DNA from 2 places in the Arthrobacter sp. MMS24-S77 genome. Region 2 is predicted to be linked to the other one. Evidence: riboswitches for the same ligand, from Rfam matches in the RefSeq annotation. Region 2 holds a riboswitch; the other holds the start of a gene.
The links. A riboswitch is a leader RNA that binds a small molecule or an ion and turns the genes downstream of it on or off. The one in region 2 is predicted to bind glycine.
Positions count from the first base shown of each region.

Region 1: linked by a shared signal. The riboswitch ahead of lipA (lipoyl synthase) and the one ahead of gcvP (aminomethyl-transferring glycine dehydrogenase) in region 2 are both predicted to bind glycine.

Region 1 covers NZ_JBTZRN010000001.1:4,138,122-4,143,544, forward strand. Annotated here, with positions in the region: gene ACX5I4_RS19065 (aspartate dehydrogenase domain-containing protein) at 1-30, shown strand, start outside; gene ACX5I4_RS19070 (MarR family winged helix-turn-helix transcriptional regulator) at 80-625, opposite strand; gene ACX5I4_RS19075 (cupin domain-containing protein) at 824-1,342, shown strand; glycine riboswitch at 1,484-1,582, shown strand; glycine riboswitch at 1,584-1,689, shown strand; gene lipA (lipoyl synthase) at 1,739-2,764, shown strand; gene ACX5I4_RS19085 (methylenetetrahydrofolate reductase) at 3,042-3,593, shown strand; gene ACX5I4_RS19090 (anti-sigma factor) at 3,627-4,391, opposite strand; partial or broken gene ACX5I4_RS19095 (sigma-70 family RNA polymerase sigma factor) at 4,388-4,889, opposite strand; gene ACX5I4_RS19100 (COG4315 family predicted lipoprotein) at 5,044-5,423, shown strand, end outside.
Region 2 covers NZ_JBTZRN010000001.1:872,495-877,917, forward strand. Annotated here, with positions in the region: gene ACX5I4_RS04085 (sigma-70 family RNA polymerase sigma factor) at 1-212, shown strand, start outside; gene ACX5I4_RS04090 (DUF1003 domain-containing protein) at 209-643, opposite strand; gene ACX5I4_RS04095 (MFS transporter) at 764-2,305, opposite strand; gene ACX5I4_RS04100 (TetR/AcrR family transcriptional regulator) at 2,388-2,927, shown strand; glycine riboswitch at 3,118-3,215, shown strand; glycine riboswitch at 3,217-3,323, shown strand; gene gcvP (aminomethyl-transferring glycine dehydrogenase) at 3,375-5,423, shown strand, end outside.

The DNA.
Region 1 (5,423 bases), 3.3 Mb from region 2:
ATTATCGGTGGCCGAGGTGGACTGATATGAGTGCAGGAACCGCCTCGAACTACAGCCTCCCGCATCGGGCAGTAAGCGTTCAGGAGCCTCGGTCAACCGCTTCCATCGCATTTACATCAAATGCGACTACCGATGCCTCTGCCTTCTTCAATAGCGCTGCGAGTTGATCGAGCTCCGATGGTGTCAGACCGCTCAACATTTGACGTTGCTTGTCTAGATGCCTTCCAAATGCCTCATCGATAACAGCCTTACCATGTGCGGTCAGCTGGGCGTAGACAACCCGACGGTCTTCGCGGGTCCGAACTCTCTCGATGAGGTTCTGCTCCTCCATCCTGTCCAACCGGAAAGTAATACCACCGGTCGTGAGCATGGAGGAGGTCGCGAGCTCGCCAGCAGTCTTCCGGTGCGGTGGCCCGGAGCGGCGCAGATTGGCCAGGACGTCGAAGGACGCAAGTGTCAGACCGTACGCATCAAAGTAGGAACTTTCGACAGCGCGGACCTGATTGGCCAGCCGCAAGAGCCGCCCGAGGACGCCAATTGAGCTCGCATCCAAGTCCGGCCGTTCACGTAGCCAATCCGCCAGAATGCGGTCAATGGCGTCGGCTTCAGTTGAATCGTCAGGCATGGCCCCGTCCTTTCGATGTAGGTGATGCATCTAAACATTGAGCTTTTCGGCAATCAATTAACTCAGTCTAGTTCCACTCAAGGTCTTGTTACTTAGTTCAAGTTACCTTAGTGTTGAGATAGTTAGAGTTGAGGGAGTCGCTCCTGAGCTTTGCTGCCAATTTTTGGTTTACATCGCCCCAGTCAGAGAGGTTTAACAATGAGTGAAACCGTAAGTGCACCGACAACAGATCTGGAAGAGCTCATCGATTCGTCTATCGCGTCCCGTGAGAGCCGTGTCGTTGACTTTGACACTCTGAAGTTCCAGACAAAAATGGGAGACAAATTCCGGCGTGGCCAAGTCCGCTACATCGGCTCCGGAGCTACCGGGGACCACTCGGACGATAACAACATCCTCCAGGCCGAGCACTTCACGTTCTCTAACATGGTTCTACCGGCCGGGTGCGTAGGACCGGAGCACACTCACCCTGACGTCGAAGAGGTGTTCTTTGTCCTCGAGGGGCAGGTGGAGTTCAGCGTCCACGATGTCGAGGACGGTACAAAGACGGCCAGTCGTGTTTTGGGTTACCGCGACCTGATTCGTGTTCCTGCAGGCGTTCCCCGGAGCCTTCGCACTGTCAGCGAAGATGATGCGCTGATCTGCGTAATCATCGGTGCGAAAAAGCCGGAGATTCCCTTCTACCCGCCGACCTCCGAGATGCACGGAGTCACTCGCTAGAAATGTGCTCCGAGAAGCGCGGGTACCAGCTCAAGCTGGTACCCGCGCTTCCGGAGGTCCGGTTTCACTAACCACCCTTTGCGTGCCGCACAGGCACCGGATACCATGTGAGACGTGTCACCGAAGGGTGGCACGTGCTTATGATCTGCGGCGGGAGAGCCCTGCCGGTACGTTTCAGCAGGCGCCGTAGGAGCAAATCCTCCCCAGGAATCTCTCAGGCCCATGTACCGCCGCGGCAAGGCAACTCTGGAAAGCAGCCCGGGCAACCGGACTCACCGACGGTGCAAGCGTCCAGCCGCGAAGGCGGGTGGCGCGGAAACTCTCAGGTCCAATACAGAGCGGGGAGGAACCGAATCATCGTGGTGCGTCCGCGCCACCTGAATTATGGAGTTCCTCATGACCCTGGCACCTGAAGGCCGTAAGCTGCTGCGCGTTGAACAGCGCAACAAAGCCGTCCCGGTCGAACGCAAGCCCGAGTGGATCAAGGCCAAGGTCCAGATGGGCCCGGAATTCGTGGGCCTGAAGAACCTCGTGAAAAAGGAAGGCCTGCACACCGTCTGCGAGGAAGCCGGCTGCCCGAACATCTTCGAGTGCTGGGAAGACAAGGAAGCGACCTTCCTGATCGGCGGCTCCGAATGCACCCGCCGCTGCGACTTCTGCCAGATCGACACCGGCAAGCCCTCCCCCGTGGACCGCTTCGAACCCACCAAGGTCGCCCGCTCCGTCCAGGCCATGGCCCTGCGCTACGCCACCGTGACCGGCGTGGCCCGGGACGACCTCGAAGACGAAGGCGTCTGGCTCTACGCCGAAACCGTCCGCAAGATCCACGAACTGAACCCCGGCACCGGCGTGGAACTGCTCATCCCGGACTTCTCCGGCAAACCCGAACACATCAATGCGATCTGCGACTCCGCCCCCGAGGTCTTCGCGCACAACGTCGAGACCGTGCCCCGGATCTTCAAGCGCATCCGCCCCGCGTTCCGCTACGACCGCTCCCTGGACGTCATCACCCAGGGCCGCAACCTGGGCATGGTCACCAAGTCCAACCTGATCCTGGGCATGGGCGAAACCCGGGCCGAGATCTCCGAAGCCCTGGCCGACCTGCACGCCGCGGGCTGTGACCTGATCACCATCACCCAGTACCTGCGACCCTCCGAACGGCACCTGCCCGTGGACCGCTGGGTCAAACCCCAGGAATTCGTGGACCTGCAGCACGAGGCCGAGGAGATCGGCTTCCTCGGCGTCATGTCCGGACCCCTGGTCCGCTCCTCCTACCGCGCCGGACGCCTCTGGGCCACCGCGATGCGCAAGAAAGGCCGCGACATCCCCGCCCACCTGGCCCACATCGCCGACGGCATCCAGGACTCCGGCACCACCCGCCAGGAAGCCAGCACCCTCCTCGCACACCACGCGACGGCCTGATCCGTAAGGACCCCAGCATGCTCCCCACGCGGATTGAAATCATTCCCTCGGACGGAATCGTCGAGAAGGTCCAGGCCACGGTGCCTGTATCCACAACGCTCACCGTTACCTGTTTGCCCCATCACGGCATCACGCGAACCATGGAGGCCTCCCTCAAGCTCAGCCTCCTTGGCTACAACGTGATCCCGCACCTGTCGGCACGCGGGCTGGAGGACCGGGGCAGCTTTCCGGAATCCTCCGGGACTGCGAAGCTGCAGGGATCACCGAGGTCTTCGCCATTGGTGGGGACGGACCGCGGGGTGCTGGCCCCTACGAATCGTGCCTCCACCTCTTGGAGGACATCGCCGAGTACTCGGGAGGCAGGATCTCCGCGGGCATCGCCGGCTATCCCGAAGGTCATCCTTCCGTGGGCGGGCTGGACCTCTTGGATGCCCTGTTGGCCAAACAGCACCTGGCCACGCACGTTGTCACGCAGATGTGCTTCTCCGCCCCGAAGATCCTCGACTACGCAACACTCCTGCGCCGGGAAGGCGTCGAGCTTCCGGTGTGGGCCGGAGTGGCCGGGGCCGTTCCCCGGACCAAACTGTTGGCCCTGGCAACCCAAATCGGTGTGGGGACGTCCCTGAAGTTCCTCAGCAGCAAGGGAACTCTCGCCCGTCGGCTCCTGAGCGGCGACAAGTACTCACCGGAGAGCCTTGTCGCCGAACTCGTGGCGCACCCAGAGAGTGTCTCGGGAATCCATCTCTACAGCTTCAATAGGCTCGATAAGCCCACGTGGCAAGCAATGGACCTGCGCGAGCCTACGGCCAACGAACCGGCATCCGCGTAGCCGGCGGACAATCACCACCGGCTCCGGGGACCCCTAGCTCCCCGGGACCGAAATTACCGCGACCGTCCTCTGGGCGTCGTCCCGCAGTTCCACGCCCGAGATCCCGGCGAGCTGGACCGGCGTCGCGCCCGTCACCTTGATGTGTCCACTGGACGTCGCGGCCCAACCGCACGCCAATTCCTCGTTGCCGTCGCGGCCTTTGACCCACAGGTACATGGTGCCTTGCAGCGGCATGCTGTGGCCTTCGAGCTGCAGCTCGGTGCCCCACGATTTCCTGACGAGCCCCACGGTGAGTTGCAGGCCATTGTCCGTTTGCACGGAGTAGCTGGCGTCAGGCTTGGGCGGCTGGTTCAGCAGCGGCCCGGCCAGGACTCCCAGCCCGAGGCACGCCGCGGCCACGGCACTCACCAGAGACGTCCACCGCCGTCGGGATTTCCGTCGTCGCGCTGCCATTTTCAGGAGGATCGGCTGCGGGAGCGTTTCTGAAAAGGGTCCCAAAAGTGAGCGAGCGTCGGAAGTGGACTCGACGGCGGGACGCTCGGCGAGGCGTCCGGCCGCGGATTGCGCGGCGGATTGCGCCACGGCAGGGCGCTCGACGGCGGGGCGCCCGGCAGTGAGCGCGACGGCGTCGGGCACGGGGACAGCGTCAAGGAGGGCCGGGAGGCTTTCCAGCTCGCCTAGCTCACGCCGACAATCAGCGCAGGTTTCCAGGTGCTCCTCGAAGGCCCTGGCCTCGTCAGGCTCCAAGCCGCCAAGCAGGTAGGCGCCCAGTAATTGGTGAAGTCCGGTTTCGTTCACCGCTGCACCCCCATTTCGTCCAAAATCGTGCGAAGCGCCCTGACGGCGTAGAAGGCCCGGGATTTCACGGTTCCGCCGGGGATGTTGAGCCTCAGCGCGGCCTCGTTCACCGTGAAACCTTCATAATGCAGGGCTATTAGGACCTCCCGGTGCTCGGTGCTTAGCCGCAGGAGGGCTTCTTCCATGAGGACCCGGTTGAGGAGCTCGTCAACGCGTTCGGTGGCTTCCTCCGGGTCCGCTATGTCGCGTTCGGCAGCCTCGGCCGGCCGCCGCTGGGCCTTCCGATAATTGTCGATAATGACGTTGCGGGCCGTGCGGAACAAATAGCTGCGCAGGCTCCCGGTGATCTGGGGGGCGTGCTGCCATACCCGAAGAATGGTTTCCTGCACCACGTCTTCAGCCGAGATGTGCGTCCGGCGTGCAGCTCAGCACGAAGCGGCGCAGGGCTGTGCCGTGGTCGCGGTAGATCGCGGCCACGACATCCTCGTCGAGCGGCATCGGCGCCTCCTGTCTGCTGCGGCTTCCCCTTCTCCTGCGATACGACGTGCCCGACACGAAAATGGTTCAGCCCTTTGAACCATTCTTCACCTCACGTCGTCGTACGGGTTAGTTTCCGGTACGTCGACGGCCGGTCCAAGCAAAGGAGCACGCCATGAAGAAGCAACTCGGCACCGGTCTGGGCGTCCTCGCACTGGCCATTGTCCTGAGTGCCTGCGGAGGCAGCCCGGGGACTTCTACAACTTCCTCAAGCCCGGCGAGCTCAAGTGCCGCAGCGCCGAGCCCGACGGCGACGAGTCCGGCACCGTCGTCGAGCGCTTCCGCCGCTGCTTATGACCTGGAGACCGCGACGTCGAGCGCCGGCCAGATTGTGGTGGCCGCGAACGGCAGGAGCGTGTACTTCTTCACCAAGGACGTCAAGGATTCGGGCAAGAGCGCCTGCACCGGAGGCTGCGCCACGTCGTGGCCGGCCGTGACAACGACGTCGAGCACGCCGACTGCCGAGGACGTGAGTGGAACCCTCGGCACCATCCC
Region 2 (5,423 bases):
CAGTGTCCCAACAGCGCGCCGAAGGTATCCGGCTCATGCGCGATGGTCTCTCTGCGCACTACGCTGACGACCCCGAGCAAGTCCTCGAGCCGCAGTCGCGGATTACTGCGCGACGCCGGCACGACTACCTCTCGACGCTCGCCACCGCGACCCTCGGCGGAATTACGCGTGGTTTCAGTTCGCACGATGCCGCGTTGAACCAAGCCGTCTAGTTTGGGGACCGTCTAACTTCAGCGTCGGGAGTGATCCTGCGAAGCTCACGCAGGATTTCCAGCTGTTGTTCGTTGATCTTCAACAGCAGGCCAATGTCCGCTCGCGCGGCGAGGTCTGTGTCGTAGTCGTGTTGGGCCATCGCGGCCGCAATCGCATCCTGGCGTTTGGCGGCGATCAGGAGGATCGCTCCCTGAAGCCCCGCCAGCATCGACAGGAACAGGTTCAGCAGGATGAACGGGTAGGGGTCCCAACCGTTGCCTGGCAGTACCCAGGTGTTGATGGCTGCCCACACGAGCATGAAGAAGATGAAGCCGCCGACGAACGGCCAGCTCCCCATCCCATTTCGCATGATATCCGCGGCTCGCTGACCCGAGCTCAAGCTTGCTTTGTGTTCGGCATGCCACGTGGATTTTTGCTCAGCTGTGCTCATGGGGCCCAGCCTAGCCGTGCATACGGGACGGAGCCTGACAGCAGGCGCTTCAGTGCCGTAAAGAGGGCACCGAGGGTCTCCTCGATGCCCCCAAGGCCTTCGTCGAAGGCGACTGACGGCCTACTTCGCGGTCGGCACGCGGCGGAGTACGACGGCGGCAAGGACTGCCGCTCCAGCCATCAGTACCAGCCCGATCGCCGCGGTGATGTGGACGCCCGATTCAAAGGCGGCACGCGCCGCGGCGGTCAGGGCTCCGGCCAGTGGCTGGGGCAGTGCAGCGGCGGTGTCCACGGCTCCGGCGAGCGTCTCCCGCGAACGCTCGGCGGCATGGCCGGACAGTTCAACGGGAAGAAGCAAGTGGTGCTGGTAGGACGCGGTCAGGATCGAGCCAAGGACTGCCGTGCCCAGCAATGAGCCGAGTTCGTAGCCTGTCTCGGAGATCGCCGAGGCCGCGCCGGCCTTGTCGGCAGGAACGGCGCCCAGGATGAGGTCGTTGGAGATGGTCTCCGCCGATCCAACCCCGATGGCCAGCAGCAGGAGTGCCGTCAAAAGGTACCCGGGGCCCTGGCCATGGTTGCCCAGGGCGGCCACGAGATAACCCACGGCGCTCAACGTCAGGCCGAAAGCCACCACGAGTCCCGGGCGGATCCGCTTGACCAGGGGAACCACCACCAGGCCTGCCACGATGGTGGCCAGCAGTGCCGGAACCATGGCGATTCCTGCCTCCATGGGGGACTGGCCCTCTACGAGCTGCAAGTGCTGCGCGAAGAAGTAGATGAAGCCTGTCATGGAAAACAGGGACAGGACGTTGGCAATGATGGCCGTGCTGAAAACCTTGTTCCCAAAAAGCCGTACGTCCAGCATGGGCGATGCCAGGGAACGCTGCCTGCGGACGAAGACGATTCCCATGGCCATGCCGAACGCCATGAAGGCGGCGGGTCCCGGGCCGAAGCCGTGCACCGCGGCCTCCTTGATGCCATAAACCAGAGGCGCCATCGTCAGGATAGACAGCACGACGCTGGGGACGTCAGGTTTGCCCGGATTGCGGTCCTTGGACTCGGGAATCAGGGACGGGCCGAAGGCCAGCAAGGGCAGCAACAGCGGCACGGCCACCAGGAACACGGCTCCCCACCAGAAGTGTTCCACGAGCCAGCCACCGAAGATCGGCCCGAGCGCGGCGCCGCCGGAGAAGCCTGCGGCCCAGACAGCCACAGCAAGCCGGCGGCGGTTCGGGTCCGGGAAGATATTGCGGATCAAGGACAGCGTTGAGGGCATGAGCATGGCTCCGAAGATGCCCATGCCGGCGCGTCCAGCAATGAGCCATTCGGCCGACGGGGCGAATGCAGTGGCCGCGGAAACGGCGGCGAAGCCCGTGCTGCCGATCAAGAGCAAGCGGCGGCGGCCGATCCTGTCTCCCAAGTTGCCCATGGACACCAGCAATGCGGCCAGGACCAGCGCGTAAACGTCTACGACCCACAGCAGCTGTACGCCCCCGACGTCCAGCGTCCGGGCGATTTCCGGCAGGGCAAATGTCAGCGCGGTATTGTCCACAGCCACCAGCAGCACAGGGAACATCAAGAGTGCCAGGGCAGTCCAATCGCGCCACGGGGCGGACTGGGTCGACGAGGTGCGGGGGTGCTGGGTTGTGGATGGGCTGAACATGAAGATAACTGTACCGTCTGGACGGTATAGTTTCAATTCGACTCATCGATCTGCCGCATCGAACTAAGGGATGATGGACACCATGCCGCGAAAACCTATTGCCCGGGACGCTGTCCTGGATGCCTTTGAAGCCCTGCTGATCGAGGTGGGGGAGCGGGCTGCCACCCTGGACGCCGTCGCCAAGCGCGCAGGCGTCTCCAAGGGGGGCTTGCTCTACCATTTCCCCAACAAGGAATCCATGATCAGCGCCCTGCTCGAACGCATGGACGCGCTCGCCGCACTGGACATCGAGGCGATGAAGGCGGCTCCCGAGGGCGCCTCTGCGTTCTTCATCAAGTCCTCCCTGTGGGCCGATACTCCCATGGACAGGGTGTTCGTGGCCGCCACGCGGCTTGCGGAGGTAGCGCACGAAGAAACCCGCAGGCGCTTTGCCGGGATCCAGCAACAATGGCTGGATGTGCTCGCCGACGAAGTGGGTCCGGAGATGGCCAAGGCGGTCCGGTATATGGGCGATGGGCTCTACTTCAACGCAATGCTTGAAGGCGGCCCGGGAGCCAATGCGAGCGAGAGGAACGCCGACGTCGGTGCGCTGCTTGCCGCCGTCGAACGCCTGCGTAACTGAGTGCCGACCCAACTGACTAGCAGTTGTTGTCCTTTAGAGGCTCCAAAACGACATCTAGTGCGAGTCAGTTGGGGAAGTCAGGCGGCTCGGTGACCCATATTTGCGGACGCGAGCAGTCCATAGGACAATTGACAGTTGTGGCAGCCGTCACCGGCAACCACGATCCGATTCACATAACTGAATACGCCTTTGATCTGCGGCGGGAGAGTCCTGCAGGCATGTGATGCAGGCGCCGTAGGAGCAAATCCTCCCCAGGAATCTCTCAGGCCCACGCACCGCCGCGGCAAGGCAACTCTGGAAAGCAGCACGCTGACGCGTGCTCACCGACGGTGCAAGCGAAGCAGCGCGAAAGCGCGGATTCGCGGAAACTCTCAGGTCCAATACAGAGCGGGGAGGAACCCGATTAGCTGTGGCGTACCCACGCCGCCTTAGTAATGGAGTTCCTTCGTGACGGTTAGTTCAACCTCCACCACGTTCGTTGACCGGCATATCGGCGCCCGCCGCCAAGCCGACATTGACATCATGCTCAAGTCTGTTGGTTACGACAGTGTCGATTCGCTCGTGGACACCGCGGTTCCCAATGACATCCGCCAGGACGTCGCCCTGACCCTCCAGAACGCCCTCAGCGAAGTTGAGGTTCTGGCGGAGCTGCGCAGGCTGGCGGCCAAGAACAAGACGGCCGTGCAGATGATCGGCCAGGGCTATTACGACACCGTCACTCCGCCGGTGATCCGCCGCAACATCCTCGAGTCCCCGGCCTGGTACACGGCGTACACCCCGTACCAGCCGGAAATTTCCCAGGGCCGTCTCGAGGCGCTGCTGAACTTCCAGACCATGGTCCAGGACCTGGTGGGCCTGCCCATCGCCAACGCCTCCCTGCTGGATGAAGCCACGGCGGTGGCCGAGGCGGTCCTGATGATGCGCCGGGCCAACAAGAACAAGGCGGCCCATGACGGCAAGACGGTCCTTGACGCGGACTGCCTGCCGCAGACCATCGCGATCGTGAAGGGCCGGGCCGAGGCGCTGGGCTTCGAGGTGGAGATCGCGGACTTGTCCCTGGGCCTGCCCGGGGGCGAGATCAACGGGATCGTGCTGCAGCAGCCGGGCGTTTCGGGCAGGGTGTTCGACCACACGGCGGTGATCGCTGCCGCCAAGGAACGGGGCGCCCTCGTCACCGTCGCCGCGGACCTGCTGGCCCTGACCCTGATCACGCCTCCGGGGGAGCAGGGTGCGGACATCGCGGTCGGTTCCACCCAGCGTTTCGGTGTTCCGTTGTTCTTCGGCGGCCCGCACGCCGCGTACATGGCGGTGCAGAAGGGCCTTGAGCGGTCGATGCCGGGCCGTTTGGTGGGGGTTTCGAAGGACGACGCCGGCACTCCCGCGTACCGTCTGGCGCTGCAGACCCGGGAGCAGCACATCCGCCGCGAGAAGGCGACGTCCAACATCTGCACCGCGCAGGCTTTGCTTGCCATCGTGTCCTCGATGTACGCGGTCTACCACGGCCCCGATGGGCTGAAGGCGATTGCCGAGACCGCCCACAGCCACGCCCGGACTCTGGCGGCGTCCTTGAAGGCCGCGGGCCTTGAGGTCCTGCACGGGAGCTTCTTCGACACCGTCACGGTCCGCGTCCCGGGCAAGGCTGCCGGGATCGTTGCAGCCGCCGAGGCCAAGGGCATCAACCTGCGGATCATCGACGGCGACATGGTCGGCGTGTCAGTGGATGAGACCACGACGGCGGCGGTCCTCGCCGACGTCGTCGCCGCGTTCGGCGCTTCGCTCGCGGAGTCGGGTGAGGGTTTCGCCCTGGAGGCCGACGTCGTGCGTTCTTCGGACTACCTGCAGCACCCGGTGTTCAACACGCACCGTTCCGAAACCCAGCTGCTGCGCTACATCCGCAGGCTCTCTGACCGTGATCTTGCGCTGGACCGCACCATGATCCCGCTGGGTTCGTGCACCATGAAGCTGAACGCCACTGCCGAGATGGAAGCCATCTCCTGGCCGGAGTTCGCCTCGATCCACCCCTTCGCCCCGGATTCCCAGACCGGGGGCTGGCGTGAACTGATCGAAGATCTGGAAGCCGACCTGACGGAGATCACCGGTTACGACCAGGTGTCCATCCAGCCCAACGCCGGTTCCCAGGGTGAGCTCGCGGGCCTGCTGGCCATCCGCGGTTACCACCTCTCCCGCGGGGACCTGCAGCGCAACGTCTGCCTCATCCCGGCGTCGGCCCATGGCACCAATGCTGCCTCGGCGGTGCTGGCCGGCATGAAGGTGGTTGTGGTGGCCACCGCGGCGGACGGCACGATCGACCATACGGACCTGCAGGCCAAGATCGAGGCCAACAAGGATGTCCTCTCGGCCATCATGATCACCTACCCGTCCACGCACGGCGTGTACGACGCGGACGTGCGCGAGATCTGCGACTCCGTGCATGCAGCCGGCGGCCAGGTGTACGTTGACGGCGCCAACCTCAACGCGCTCGTTGGCCTGGCCCAG